Regions from separate parts of the Agrobacterium sp. GW821-FHT02D03 genome, predicted to be linked through region 1. Evidence: predicted binding sites of a transcription regulator. Region 1 holds the regulator's gene; each other region holds the start of a gene.
The links. Region 1 encodes PhoB, which activates phosphate uptake and scavenging genes when phosphate is short. Its sites were predicted from a motif close to TGTCATNNANCTGTCAT; they were not measured.
Positions count from the first base shown of each region.

Region 2: AC07U5_RS00785 (DUF1045 domain-containing protein) is a predicted target of PhoB. The motif match lies at 3,080-3,096, and genes of this name have one in related genera.
Region 3: AC07U5_RS06960 (UDP-2,3-diacylglucosamine diphosphatase) is a predicted target of PhoB. The motif match lies at 2,763-2,779, and genes of this name have one in related genera.

Region 1 is NZ_JBWKVN010000001.1:2,724,591-2,729,456, reverse strand. It holds gene pstB (phosphate ABC transporter ATP-binding protein PstB) at 1-610, shown strand, start outside; gene phoU (phosphate signaling complex protein PhoU) at 702-1,418, shown strand; gene phoB (phosphate regulon transcriptional regulator PhoB) at 1,441-2,124, shown strand; gene AC07U5_RS12965 (Imm63 family immunity protein) at 2,208-2,675, opposite strand; gene AC07U5_RS12960 (GcrA family cell cycle regulator) at 2,795-3,331, opposite strand; gene AC07U5_RS12955 (aspartate aminotransferase family protein) at 3,784-4,866, shown strand, end outside.
Region 2 is NZ_JBWKVN010000001.1:160,256-165,121, forward strand. It holds gene AC07U5_RS00770 (LysR family transcriptional regulator) at 1-554, shown strand, start outside; gene phnN (phosphonate metabolism protein/1,5-bisphosphokinase (PRPP-forming) PhnN) at 564-1,163, opposite strand; gene AC07U5_RS00780 (alpha-D-ribose 1-methylphosphonate 5-triphosphate diphosphatase) at 1,160-2,296, opposite strand; gene AC07U5_RS00785 (DUF1045 domain-containing protein) at 2,289-2,981, opposite strand; gene phnE (phosphonate ABC transporter, permease protein PhnE) at 3,236-4,585, opposite strand; gene phnE (phosphonate ABC transporter, permease protein PhnE) at 4,585-4,866, opposite strand, start outside.
Region 3 is NZ_JBWKVN010000001.1:1,486,216-1,491,081, forward strand. It holds gene AC07U5_RS06950 (DUF2865 domain-containing protein) at 1-39, opposite strand, end outside; gene AC07U5_RS06955 (NADP-dependent malic enzyme) at 297-2,612, opposite strand; gene AC07U5_RS06960 (UDP-2,3-diacylglucosamine diphosphatase) at 2,846-3,676, shown strand; gene dgcA (N-acetyl-D-Glu racemase DgcA) at 3,685-4,668, opposite strand; gene AC07U5_RS06970 (ABC transporter permease) at 4,814-4,866, shown strand, end outside.

The DNA of each region.
Region 1 (4,866 bases):
GAACCGCATGAACGATACGATCGATGGTTGCCGCGTCACCGGCGAGATTACGCTCGATGGTGAGGATATCTACGATTCTGCCATCGATGTCGTCGAGCTTCGCGCTCGCGTCGGCATGGTGTTTCAGAAGCCGAACCCATTCCCGAAGTCGATCTACGAAAACATTGCCTACGGCCCGCGCATCCACGGTCTTGCCCGCAACAAGGCGGATATGGACCAGATCGTCGAGTCCGCCCTGCAGAAGGCAGGCCTCTGGAACGAAGCGAAGGACCGCCTGCAAGAATCCGGCACGGGGCTGTCCGGCGGCCAGCAGCAGCGCCTGTGCATCGCACGTGCCATCGCCGTTTCACCGGAAGTCATCCTCATGGATGAGCCATGCTCGGCGCTTGACCCGATCGCGACCGCCAAGGTGGAAGAGTTGATCCACGAGCTTCGTGCCAACTACACCATCGTCATCGTGACACACTCGATGCAGCAGGCCGCTCGCGTTTCGCAGCGTACCGCCATGTTCCACCTCGGCCACCTGGTTGAGGAGAACGATACGGACAAGATGTTCACCAACCCGGATGACCAGCGCACCCAGGACTATATCATGGGTCGTTTCGGCTGATCCTGCTCTTGCTTGCGCATCCCACCGCGCCTGTCGCTTGAGCCACTAAAAAGGCTTGCGACAGGGCGTTTCGAAACTGGAGACTACGAACATGTCGACACATTCCCACATCATGTCCGCCTATGATGAGGAGCTGAAGTTCCTCAGCCGCCGGATCGCCGAAATGGGCGGCTTGGCCGAGCAGATGTGCGCCGATGCCGTGCGCGCACTCGTCAATTCCGATGCGGCCCTGGCACAAAAGGTCATCTCGGACGATACGATCCTCGATCACGCCGAGCGCGAAATCGGCGACAAGGCGATCGTCACCATTGCCAAGCGCCAGCCGATGGCAGCAGACCTTCGCGAAATCATCGGTTCGCTGCGCATTGCCGCAGACCTGGAGCGCGTCGGCGATCTGGGCAAGAACACCGCCAAGCGCGTCATCGCTGTTGCCGGCACCGGCGTTCCGCGCAAACTGGCGCGTGGCCTTGAGCATCTTTCGGAACTGGCGCTTGTGCAGTTGAAGGAAGTGTTGGACGTCTACTCCACGCGGTCAGCGGAAAAGGCCCAGGCCATCCGCGAGCGCGACGAGGAAATCGACGCGATGTACACCTCGCTCTTCCGCGAGCTTTTGACCTACATGATGGAAGATCCGCGCAACATCACCACCTGCACGCATCTTCTGTTCTGTGCCAAGAACATCGAGCGCGTTGGCGACCACGCCACCAACATCGCCGAGACCATCTACTACATGACCACTGGCAGCCAGCCGGAAGGTGAGCGTCCGAAGGACGATAGTTCCAACACGCTCGGCGCTGTGACCGAGTAAGCGACAGATAGGATCTGGAGCCATGGTGCCAAAAATCGCCGTTGTCGAAGATGAGGAGGCGCTGAGCGTCCTCCTCCGTTACAATCTCGAATCCGAAGGCTATGACGTGGACACCATTCCGCGTGGCGACGAGGCGGAGATTCGCCTTCAGGAGCGCACGCCGGATCTTTTGATCCTCGACTGGATGTTGCCGGGCGTCTCCGGCATCGAGCTTTGCCGTCGCCTGCGCATGCGGCCGGAAACCGAACGTCTGCCGATCATCATGCTGACGGCGCGCGGTGAGGAAAGCGAAAGGGTTCGTGGTCTGGCGACGGGCGCGGACGACTATGTCGTGAAGCCCTTCTCCACGCCGGAACTGATGGCGCGCGTTAAAGCGATGCTGCGCCGCGCCAAGCCGGAGGTCCTGTCCTCGGTGCTGAAATGCGGCGATATCGAGCTCGATCGTGAGACGCACCGTGTCCATCGCAAGAGCCGCGAAGTCCGTCTCGGGCCGACCGAATTCCGCCTGCTGGAATTTCTCATGACCTCGCCAGGTCGTGTGTTTTCCCGTTCCCAGCTTCTCGACGGTGTCTGGGGACATGATATCTATGTGGATGAGCGCACGGTGGACGTCCATGTCGGTCGCCTGCGTAAGGCGCTGAATTTCTCCAGCATGCAGGATGTCATTCGCACCGTTCGGGGCGCCGGCTATTCCATGGAAGCCTGATCGGCCTCGGGAGCGCTTTGCTTGAAGGTACAAGCGCTCCTATTCTCGCCGTGTCAGAGAGGGTAGCCCTTGGCTTCCCGGCGTCAGATCAATGTGGACGGAACGGGATATCGCGCGGCGTCTATCTCGTCCTTAGACAACGGGCTGCGGGTCAGCACCTCAGCATAATTGGCTCGAGTTCGAGCGCCATAGCTCTCCTTGATCGCGCCCATCAGTTCGATCTCCTGGTACATCCAGTTCCAGCGCGAATAGTCGTCCGGGCCGGTCGACTGGCGGTCTGCCTTTTCCCGAACCGCAAGCTCGCGATCGCGCACCACTTCTCCCGCCACGATCGACATCAACTGGAAGGCGGCATCGTCCATGTCCTTGGCTTCCCGACGCCAATATTCCTCTCCGCGCTCCTCGCAGATCAGCCAGTAGCTGCCGCGTCGCCATTCGACGTAAACGGTTCCGTCGCCACGTGCGCGGCGCGGGATTGGCGGGAAGGGCGTGTCGACGGCCCCGGCCCATAGCGCCGAGATATAGTCGTGCAGTGTGTCGATCGCGTCCATGATGATAGTCTGGGCGCGATTATTGCTGCAGGCAAGCTTGGATTATTTGGCAAAGCTGGAGACCGCCCAATAAAAAAGCGGACCGAAGCCCGCTTTCTGAATTGGTTCTGAGACAGACCTTACGCCTTGCGGCGTTCGCTGACCGGCTGGTAGGCCATCTTCGCGTGGAACTTGCAGTAGGGCGAGGCTTCAGACGCCTCGCAGCCGCAGAAATGGAAGTCGTCCTTGAGCGGGTCGCCCACCGGCCACTTGCAGGTGCGCTCGGTCAGTTCCGTCAGCGTCAGGCGACGCGAGATCGGGATAACGACATTGTTGGAAGAACGAACATATTCCATGGGCTCGACGGTGTCGATGTCCATGTCTTCCTTGAAAGCGAGGGCACCAGAGCTACGGGCCGGTGCTGGACGGCTGGTCGCAGCGCGGGCCGGAGCCGCATAGCTTGCCGGACGCGGCGCTGCTGCGGGACGCTTGGGCGCAGGACGCGACGTGGCGACCGTGCCGCCGGCCTTGGCGCGACCTGGCAGGTTGAGGCGGTGAACCTTGCCGATGACGGCATTGCGGCTCACACCGCCTAGTTGTGCTGCGATCTGGCTTGCGCTAAGCCCTTCGGACCATAATCTCTTGAGCTTTTCTACTCGTTCGTCCGTCCAGTTCATGCCGCTTCTCCGCTCGTCGCGTTGTTTTCGGGCAGAATCCACCTACTATGCCATGGAGTGAACCACGCGCAGGCCATTCGCCAGATTGTAGGTGACTAGTTCCGCCGCATTGCAGTCTAGTAATTGACGGTTAACCTAATCGTCGGTTGACTCCGTGACAAGAGTCGCAGGAATCATCTGGAATCGATTTTCCGGTTTTCCCCAACTTGCTTCCCCTGTGAGTCAGAAAGGCAACACCTCGGGCCTGCGCGGCAAGCACCTACCAAGGCTTGTAACTGCCCGGAAGTGCCGAGATTTGTTGACATTAGGCGGGGAAGTGACAATAGTGCTCTCGCAATGAAGACAGCATGCAGGCCGCCGCGAGGCGGCATTTTTGATTTTCAGGGCAGGGATAACCCGCGAGCCCTATTGACAGTCGTCTGTCCCGACTTGACGTAAGGAGTGATGTCGCCATGGCCGAAACTGCCCCCAAATCCGGGCCGTTGTTCGATACGTTTTCCAGAGCCCCCCTGCGCTTCGAACGAGGCGAGGGCGTTTGGCTGATCACGGAAAGCGGCGAGCGATATCTCGATTTCGGTGCGGGCGTTGCGGTTACCTCGGTCGGCCATAGCCATCCCCATATGGTTGAATCCCTCAAGGCACAGGTCGAGAAGGTCTGGCATTTGTCCAACCTTTATGAGGTTGCAGGCCAGGAAGTGCTGGCAAAGCGGCTGACGGATGCGACATTCGCCGACAAGGTGTTCTTCACCAACTCCGGTGCGGAGGCGCTGGAATGCGCCATCAAGACGGCACGCCGTTATCAGTACACGCACGGCCATCCGGAAAAATTCCGCATCATCACCTTCGAAGGTGCATTCCATGGCCGCACACTCGCCACCATCGCAGCTGGCGGCCAGGCCAAATATCTCGAGGGCTTCGGCCCCAAGGTGGAAGGCTTCGACCAGGTGCCATTCGGCGATCTCGAAGCGCTGAAGGCGGCGATCGTTCCGGAAACGGCTGCCCTTCTGATCGAGCCGATCCAGGGCGAAGGCGGTATCCGTGTCGTTCAGCCCGAGTTCCTGCGCACGCTGCGGGCGCTCTGCGAAGAGCACGGCCTGCTTTTGATCTTCGACGAAGTGCAGACCGGCGTTGGCCGTACCGGCAAGTTCTTTGCCCATGAGCGCTCGGGCGTCACGCCCGATATCATGGCAGTTGCCAAGGGCATTGGCGGTGGCTTCCCCTTCGGTGCATGCCTCGCAACGGCAGAAGCCGCGTCCGGCATGACAGCAGGCTCGCACGGCACGACCTATGGCGGCAATCCGCTGGCCATGGCAGCCGGCAACGCCGTGCTGGATATCGTTCTGGCCGACGGCTTCATCGAGCATGTGCGCGATGTCGCGCTGATCTTCCGCCAGGGACTGGCGTCGCTGAAGGACCGTTATCCGGATGTGATCGAGGAAATCCGTGGCGAAGGTTTGCTGCTCGGCATCAAGGCGCGGGTTCCATCCGGCGATCTGCTCCAGGCCATGCGCGCGGAGCATCTTCTTGGCGTTCCG
Region 2 (4,866 bases), 2.6 Mb from region 1:
TCGGTGCATTGACGGCGGCGCATCCGGAATTACGGATCGAGTTGGTGCCTGTGCCGCGGTCTTTCTCGCTTTCCCACCGCGAGGCCGACATTGCCATTACAATCGAACGGCCCGAGCAAGGGCGGCTGGTGTTTTCAAAGCTGACCGATTACTCACTCGGCCTCTATGCGTCGAAAACCTATCTCGAACAAAATCCGGCACCCCAATCTGTCGAGGATTTGAGGCAGCATCGGCGGATTGGATATGTCGAAGATCTGATCTTTTCGCCATCGCTCAATTTTACCGCAGAAATCATGCGCGACTGGGACGCGACATTTGCGGTTTCCAGCGCGATCGGTCAAACCGAGGCGGTGCGTTCCGGCGCAGGGATTTGCATTCTGCATGACTACATTGCCCGCAACGATCCGAGCCTTGTGCGGTTGCTTCCCGAGATTTCCATCCGGCGATCCTACTGGACGGCCTATCACGAGAATGCCCGGCAACTCGCCCGCGTGAGGACGGTCGTGCAGTTTTTGCAGGATATCGTTGCGAAAGAACGTCGCAGCTTCTTGTAAGCGAACCGGTTAGCGAGCCGACAGGCAATGCTGAAGCAGAGCCAGCAAGGCCGATCCGGCCTCTTCAATCTCGCCACTATTGTCGATGTTCGTCACATCGAAACTGTCGCAGATGGCATCGACCTTACGATCGAGCCGACCCATGATTTCCACCATGCTCTCGCGCCCGCGATTTGCCAGCCTCTCCGAAAGAATCTCCGGCCGGGCCGTAACCACGACCACCTTCAATGACGGGAAAGCACTTCTGAAATGCGGCAGCGCCGAACGCGAGCCGTTGGCCACCGCCACACCACCCGTCTTCAGATACTCTTTCACCGATGCGGGAATGCCGTAATGCAGGCCATGGGCACTCCATGACACACAAAATTCGCCGGCTACCTTTTTCCGCTGGAACGCTTCTTCGGTGCAGCCCTGGTGATTTTCACCACCAGCATCGCTGTCTCTGGTGATGACACGGCGGACGAAATGCACATCGGGATTATCCCGCAGGTGGTCTGCGGCATAATCGATGAGCGTATCCTTGCCGGCGCCACTCGGGCCGACGACGACGATCATCGTTCCGAGCAGGTTGGGGCCTGGTGACGGTGAGTCAGACGATGCGAGGCTCATGCGACACGTTTTCCCTGTCGCCAGACGCTCCGCACCACCGGCACGCCGCTTTCGCGGCGGACGCGCACGAGGTCTGCACGCAGTCCTGCCGCAATGGAGCCGCGATCCGTCAGGCCAACGGTCTTTGCCGGCGTTGCCGTCACCATCGCAAGCGCCTTGGGAAGGGTGATGCCTTCCACCTGATCGGCCAGCAGGAAGGGGGCGTAGAGCAGGCTAAAAGGCACGTAATCCGACGACAGTACATCGAGAACGCCTAGTTCGGCGAGATCGCGCGCAGCAATATTGCCGGAATGGGATTTGCCGCGAACAATGTTCGGCGCGCCCATCAGCACACTCATGCCAGCGGTATGAGAGGCCTGGGCAGCCTCGACACTCGTTGGAAATTCGGCAAGCCGCACACCGTGGCCAATGGCTTCTTCGACATGGGCTTCCGTCGCGTCGTCATGGCTGGCCACCGTGATGCCGCGTTCGGCGCAGCGGGCCGACAGATAATCGCGGTGCTTGCCGGAGAATTTTTCCGACGCAGAGACGCGTCGATCAACAAAAGCCTTGAAGGCTTCGTCACTCAAGCCGCGCTTTTTCTGGTAGAACATGACGTACTGATCCATGGTCTGGAACTGACGCTGGCCCGGGGAATGGTCCATCAGCGAGATCAGCCGCACATGCGGATCGTTTTCAAAGTCTTCGAAATGCTCCAGCACGTCGGCGGAGGCAACTTCGCAGCGTAGATGCAGCAGGTGGTCGGAGCGAAGGCGATCTTCACCCTTCGCCTTTTCGATGGCATCGGCCATGTCACGCATTTCGCCGCGCGCAAAGCCGCCATCCTCATCCGAGCCAAGACGCAGGCAATCGAAGACGGTGGTGATGCCGGAGGACGCGACCTGCGCATCATGCGCCTGAATGGCGGCGATCTTGTCCCAGGTTACACCGGGGCGGGGCGAATAATGCTGCTCCAGGTGGTCGGTGTGCAATTCGACGAGGCCGGGGATCAGATAGTCGCCTTCGAAATCTTCGCCGGCTCTTGATGAACCCTCACTGATATCGGCAATTACGCCATCGCGGATCAGGACGGAGCCTTGTACGACATCGTCGGACAGCACGATGCGCGCATTGGATAGGACATGTTCAGCCATTTCGGACATCTTTCGTATTGGGAGCAGCCAGTGGCTGCCAGCTATGAACGGTAAAGGCTTCGCCCCGCTCCTTTTCGACGAAAAGGCCAAGGCCGGAGATCGTCAGCGGGCGATGGATGAAGCCGGCAAATGTCTTGGTGAGGATATCCGCCATCTCGTCGCTGCGTCCGTCACTCACCGGCCCGGTCAAGGTCATGTGGAAGCGGAAATCGTCCATGACGTAGGGATAGCCGAAGCGATGCAGGTTGGCGCGCTGGCTTTCGCTCAGCGTCTCGGGTTTTCGACGGGCAATGTCGCGCTCGGAGAGGGGCGCGCGGAAGGGTTCGAAGTGCTCGACCACATCGGCGGCAAAATCCTGAAGCGGCTGGTGGCGTGTCGCAGGCACCAGAGCGAAGAAGGGCCCGAGCGATCCGACAACGACTTCTGGAATGTCGAAGGCGGTGCGTGAGGAGGCAAAGGCCGAAAATGCCTCGATCAGTTGCTCTTCGCTTTTGTCGGGGGCAAGCTCGAAGGGCGCTTTCAGCGTGGCGTGGAAGCCGTAGCGTCGCGGATCTTCCGTCACATCGGCGAAGCTAACGTAATCGTCAAAGACCTCTTCGGAAAAGGCGTGGCGCCCCAGCCACCGCGACGCTGTCTCAGTCAGCGGATCAGTGGCGGAAGGCGAAAAATAGAGAGCGTAGCGCACGATGTCGCACTTTCAAACGTCATGAAAACAGCGGAAGCGTCATTTGAGACGACTCGTCTCTACCCCGCAAGGTCAGAAGTGCGAGGTAGACCTTTTCCATGACAGAATGATGATATCACCCGACAAATTTGCCGGATATGAACGTCGAGTTTAAAGCGTGTCGCGATCTTTCAGATTCGCTCCTTACGCTTTAAGTCCTTGTTTTGTCGCATGTCGTTATCGCAAAACCGGTGACCACTTTTGCGCGACATGCTTTAGTGATGGGGTTTCCCGATAAGGCGGAAGCGGATCGCGTTCGACATATTGTCAAAAAGGAAGACGACGATGAGGATCAACAGCACCATATAGGCGACCTTGTCCCAATCTTGATTGGTGCGCATGGCTTCCAGAAGTTTGAGGCCGATACCGCCGGCACCGACCGCGCCGATAATGGTGGCGGAGCGGGTGTTGCTTTCCCAGAAATAGAGCGACTGCGAGATGAAAACCGGAAGCACCTGCGGAATGACACCATAGCGATTGACGATCATGGGCGACGCACCGACAGACTTCACGCCCTCGCGCTGCTTGTCATCGACATTTTCCAGCGCCTCGGCATAGACCTTTCCAAGCGCGCCGGTATCGGTGAAGAAGATCGCGGCGATGCCGGGGATCGGTCCGGGGCCGAAGCTGCGGGTAAAGAACAGCGCCCAGATCAGCATATCGATGGAGCGCAGGAAATCGAACGCGCGCTTCATGCCCCAGTTTGCCGCCCTGTTGGCGGTGATGTTGCGCGCGGCGATGAAGGCAAGCGGGAACGCAACGAGCGTGCCGAGCAGCGTGCCGAGAAACGCCATGACCAGCGTCTGCAGCAGTTTGGACAAGATATCCTCATGTTGCCAGACGTCGTTCCCCAGGAAGTCATCGACCATTTTGTCAATATTGGACTGTGCTGGATCGATGCGGGGCTGCCAAAGGGCGAGCGACGCGAGCTCCCCCCAGCTTTTGCCCCAGAACTGCGAACGTGTATCGAAGAAGAAATTGGCCCAACCCAGGAAACGGCGCTGGACGTAAAGTTGCGAGGTACGGATCTCCGCCTGTCCGGCAAAACCATATTCGACCACGACCTTGTTCTCATCCTGGCGGATCTGAGACGGCGCGCCGGCGGGCGCAGTGACGCGGTCTGCGCCGATCGTCACCGGATAGAGCTTGCCGTCGATATAGACGTTCGCCTGCGTCGGCGTGACATCGATACGGTTCTGCCCACCGCCATAGATCACGCTATAGCCGCCATCCGGAAGAGGCTGAAGCCAGCTGATATGGGCATTGGCCGGATATTGACCGCGGCTCGTCCACTGCGGAACCACCTTGCCATCTTCAAAGCGAAGTCGCGGCTGAGCGCGCCAGGAATACCAGTCCTGAATATAGCTCGACGCGCGCTCCCAGCGGCCATTCATCAAGGCCGGGCCGATATTGAAGGCGAAGAAGCAGATGACGAGATAGACGAAGACCGCGACGAGGCCGAGGAACAATCCGTACCGGCGCAGGAAGCTCTGCTGGAAGACCTGCGGATATTGCGAAAGAAGGCGTTCGCGATCCGCACCATTGATGACAAAGCTCGTGGACATCAGGCCGCTCCCCGTCCGAATTCAAAGGATTGATGGCCGATCAGTCTGCGGCGCAGCCAGCCGGAAAACTGGTCGACGGCGATGATGGTGACCAGCAGCATGATGATGATGGCATAGGTCTTGGCGGCGTGATCGTTGCCGATCGCCAGGCGAAAGACCTCGCCGATACCGCCGCCGCCAACAGCACCGATGATGGTGGAGGCGCGCACATTGATTTCGGCGCGCAGCAGCGCATAGGAGACGAAATTCGGCAGAACCTGCGGCACGATGGCAAAGCGCAC
Region 3 (4,866 bases), 1.2 Mb from region 1:
CGCCGGGCGCCCATTCGTTTTCTGCAGGCCCGTCAGCATTCAGTCGGCATCCCTTTCAACATCAATCACCAACGCTCGCGGCAGGATTAAGTTCAGGATAGCATAGGGCTGTGCCGCAATGCGGCAACAGCAGTTTCAAAATTGCGTTAATTCGAAGTGACGCAATAACGTCAGGCCTGAAGCGTGTCGCGATCGTTCAGATTCGCTCCTTACGCTTTAGGTCCTTGTTTCGCCGCGTGGTGTCATCGCAAAACCGCTGCACAATTCTGCTTGAACCATGCTTTAAACCCAGGCCATCACATCGAAGGATGCGATGCCTGGACGGCGGCAAGCGCTGCCATGTTGACCACGCCGCGCGAGGTGACGGTGGGCGAGAGGATATGTGCGGGCAGGGCCGTGCCAAGCAGGATCGGCCCGACATGCAGACCTTCCGTCATGGTGCGCACGACGCCAAGCGAAATATTGGCCGAGTCCAGGTTCGGGAAGACCAGGAGGTTCGCCTCACCGGACAAGGCGCTGTTGGGCATCGCGCGCTTGCGCAACATTTCCGACAGTGCCGAGCCACCCTGCATTTCGCCATCGATTTCCAAATGAGGCGCCCTGTCGCGAACGAGTTGAAGGGCTGCGCGCATCTTTCGGGCGCTGACAGAATCGCGCGAACCGAAGTTCGAATGGCTGGCAAGCGCAATCTTCGGGGTGATGCCGAAACGCTTGATTTCCTTGGCCGCCAGGATCGCCATTTCTGCGACGTCTTCAGAGCTCGGGTCGTAATTGACGAAGGTATCGGTCATGAAGAGCGCGCCACGCTGGGTGATCAGCAGGCTGAGGCCGCCAAAAGACTGAACGCCTTCGCGCTTGCCGATGATCTGATTGACATCGCGCAGGTGACGGTCAAACCGGCCTTCCAGACCGCAGATCAGGGCATCGGCCTCGCCGCGCTTGACGGAGAGAGCGCCAATGACGGTGGTGTTGGTACGAACGATCGTGCGTGCGGCTTCCGGGTTGATGCCGGCACGGCCGACCAGCGCGAAATAGTCATCGACATAGTCGCGGTAGCGTGGATCGTCTTCCGGGTTGACCACGGCGAAATCGGTATTCGGGCGGATGCGCAGGCCAAAGCGCTTCAGGCGCGTTTCGATGATCTGCGGACGACCGATCAGGATCGGGATGCCCGTACCTTCTTCCAAAAGTACCTGAGCGGCGCGCAGCACGCGCTCGTCTTCGCCTTCGGCAAAGATGATACGCTTCTTTTCCGCGCTCTTGGCACTGTTGAAGATCGGCTTCATGATAAAGCCGGAACGCCAGACGAAGCGGTTCAACTGATCGAGATAGGCATCGAAATCGGTGATGGGTCGCGATGCGACGCCACTTGCGGCGGCAGCGCGCGCGACGGCGGGGGCGATGCGCAGGATGAGGCGTGGGTCGAAAGGCGAGGGGATCAGGTAGTTCGGGCCAAACACCGGCGTCTCTTCGCTATAGGCCTTGGCAGCGACTTCGGAGACTTCCTCGCGGGCCAGTTCGGCAATCGCACGAACCGCCGCCATCTTCATCTCTTCATTGATGCTGGTTGCGCCGCAATCGAGCGCGCCGCGGAAGATGTAAGGGAAGCAGAGAACGTTGTTGACCTGGTTCGGGAAGTCCGAACGACCGGTGCAGATCATTGCATCCGGGCGTGCGGCGCGCGCTTCTTCCGGCATGATTTCAGGCTTTGGGTTCGCCAATGCCAGGATCAATGGCTTTTCAGCCATCTTCGCCAGAAGCTCGGGCTTCAGAACGCCTGCGGCCGAGAGACCGAGGAACACGTCTGCGCCCTCGATGGATTCGGCGAGCACGCGCTTGTCGGTCTTCTGCGCGTAGATTTCCTTCCATTCGTCCATCAACGTGTTGCGGCCGTCATAGACGAGGCCTTCAATGTCGTGGACCCAGATATTTTCGCGCTTGGCGCCCATCTCCACCAGCAGGTTGAGGCAGGCGAGAGCCGCTGCACCGGCACCGGATGCGACGATCTTGACGTCCGACAAGGCCTTGCCGGCGAGTTCCAGCGCATTGGTGACGGCTGCGGCAACGATGATTGCTGTTCCGTGCTGATCGTCGTGGAAGACCGGGATGTTCATCTTGGCGCGCAGCTGGCGCTCGACTTCGAAACATTCAGGCGCCTTGATGTCTTCGAGATTGATGCCGCCGAAGGTGGGCTCGAGTGCCGAAATGGTGGAGACCATATCGTTGATGCCGGGCGCGTCGATTTCGATATCGAAGACGTCGATATTGGCAAATTTCTTGAAGAGGACGGCCTTGCCTTCCATGACCGGCTTCGACGCCAACGGGCCGATATTGCCGAGACCGAGAACGGCGGTGCCGTTGGAAATCACAGCCACAAGGTTGGCGCGTGCAGTATATTGCGCCGCCGTTTCCGGATTTTCATGAATGGCAAGGCAGGGGGCAGCGACGCCCGGTGAATAGGCGAGCGCCAGGTCGCGCTGGTTGCCGAGCGGCTTGGACGCCTGGATCTCAAGTTTACCAGGGCGAGGATAGCGATGGTAGAAGAGCGCCTGCTCATCCAGATCCGCATTGCTGCTCTTGTTTTGCGTCGTGCCCTTGTCCTGAGAACTCATCTTTTTCACCGCTTTATTTCAATTGTCACGAAGGTCTTTGCATACAGCAAACAGTTCGACCGTACAGCCGTTTATTTGGCGGGTGGCATGCAAAAGCGAGAAAGGCGATATTCGCAAAAAGACCAGCGTCGGACCATGGAAGCGCCGCTTTGTCATCTTGCTGAAACACGAGTCTGGTTTTCCCAAGAGTGAAAGATTTCCAAACGCCTTTCATGAGACGAGGGGACGAGACCATGGCCACGCAGACCGAAACCAGACACTTCAGGACGCTTTTCATTTCCGACGTGCATCTTGGCTCGAAAGCGGCCAAGACGGATTTTCTGCTGGACTTTCTGAAGTATCACGAGGCGGACACGATCGTGCTCGTTGGTGATATCATCGATGGTTGGCGCCTTCGCCGAAGCTGGTACTGGCCGCAGGGCTGCAACGACGTGGTGCAGAAGCTTTTGCGCAAGGCGCGCAAGGGCGCGCGCATCGTCTACATCCCCGGAAATCACGACGAATTCTTACGCGAATTCCCCGGCACCCATTTCGGCGGCATCGAAGTGGCCGAGCGCATGATCCATGAGGCAGCGGACGGCAAGAAATATCTTGTGCTGCATGGCGACGAGTTCGATGTCGTCGTGCGCAATGCACGCCTTCTCGCCTACCTTGGTGACTGGGCCTACGATGCGGCGATTGCCGTCAACGTCGCGATTGCGGCGGTTCGCCGCCGTATCGGCCTTCCTTACTGGTCTTTCTCCGCCTGGGCGAAACTCCAGGTGAAGCATGCCGTCAACTTCATCGGCGAGTTCCAGCGTGTGGTGGCCGATGAGGCCCGGCGCAACAAGGTGGATGGGGTCATCTGCGGCCATATTCACCATGCGGTGATGGAGGATATCGACGGTATCCGCTACATCAATACCGGCGACTGGGTGGAAAGCTGCACGGCCATTGTCGAGAACCTTGACGGCTCGTTCGAGCTGATCACCTGGATGCAGACCAGCGACAGCGCGGAAGAGCCAACGGTGCGCCAGCTGGAGCCGGTGATGTTTCCCAAGCTCGTTGATACAAAAGCGGCCTGAGGATGTCTTTATCCCCACAGCTCCGGCTGTGGCGGATGAACGAGAGAACCATCATAGACAAGACCAGGCTCTCTATCGCGCGCCAAAAGCAGAGGGCCGTCAAGATCGGCAAAGGCCACGTCTTGCGCCAGTAGCACAGCGGGTGCCATGGCAAGCGACGTTCCCAGCATGCAGCCCACCATGATCTGATAGCCGAGACGCTCGGCCTCCTGCTTCATCACCAGAGCTTCAGTAAGACCGCCTGTCTTGTCGAGCTTGATGTTGATCGCATCGTAACGATCGCGAAGGGATGCGAGGTCTCTCGTCAGGTGGACGCTCTCATCCGCGCAGATTGCCACGGGTCGCTTTATCGTCGCCAGAAACGCATCGTTGCCGGCTGGGAGAGGTTGCTCGATCAAGGAAATCCCGAGCTCCGCGGCAACGGCCATGTGGTGCTCTATATTGTCTTCACGCCATCCCTCGTTGGCATCGACGATGATTGCGGCATCTGGTGCTGCCGCACGAACGGCGCGTAGGCGCTCTTCGTCGTCCTCTGTTCCCGTCTTTATCTTCAAGAGCGGACGATGGGCGTTTTCTTTTGTCTTCGCCGCCATCGTCTGCGCGTCGGCGAGCGAAATCGTATAGGCCGTCATCAAGGGTTTGGGAGCAGACGGCAGAAAATGAGCAAAGGCGGGTCTCCCTGAGAGCTTCGCTTCCAGATCCCACAAAGCGCAGTCGACGGCGTTGCGCGCAGCACCCGGCTTCATGGCCTGCTGAAGATGCTCCCGGTCGAGCCCCGAAGCGATTGCCTTCGCGGCTGCGTCAATATCTGCCAGGACGCCTTCGATCGTTTCGCCATAGCGCGCGTAGGGGACGCACTCTCCCTGACCTTGGACGCCGTTGTCGGAAATGGTGCAGGTGACCACATGGATTTCCGTGCGGCTTCCCCGCGAAATGGTGAAGCTTCCTGCAACCGGGAAGATTTGCGCTGTGGCTTCGAGGTAACGGCTCATCAAAATTGCCTTATAGTTGGGGGTAAAACCATGGAACCTGCAAAATATGTATCCATTTACGGTGCACCGCTGTGGCTTGCTGGTCCGGCAAAAGATATGAATCGTTAAGAGAATCTTTCAGTAAGCTGCATTCACGCGGAGAAATATGCAAGAACAGGAACCAGGCAAGCGGGTGGAACAGGCTGCAATCTCGGCGGA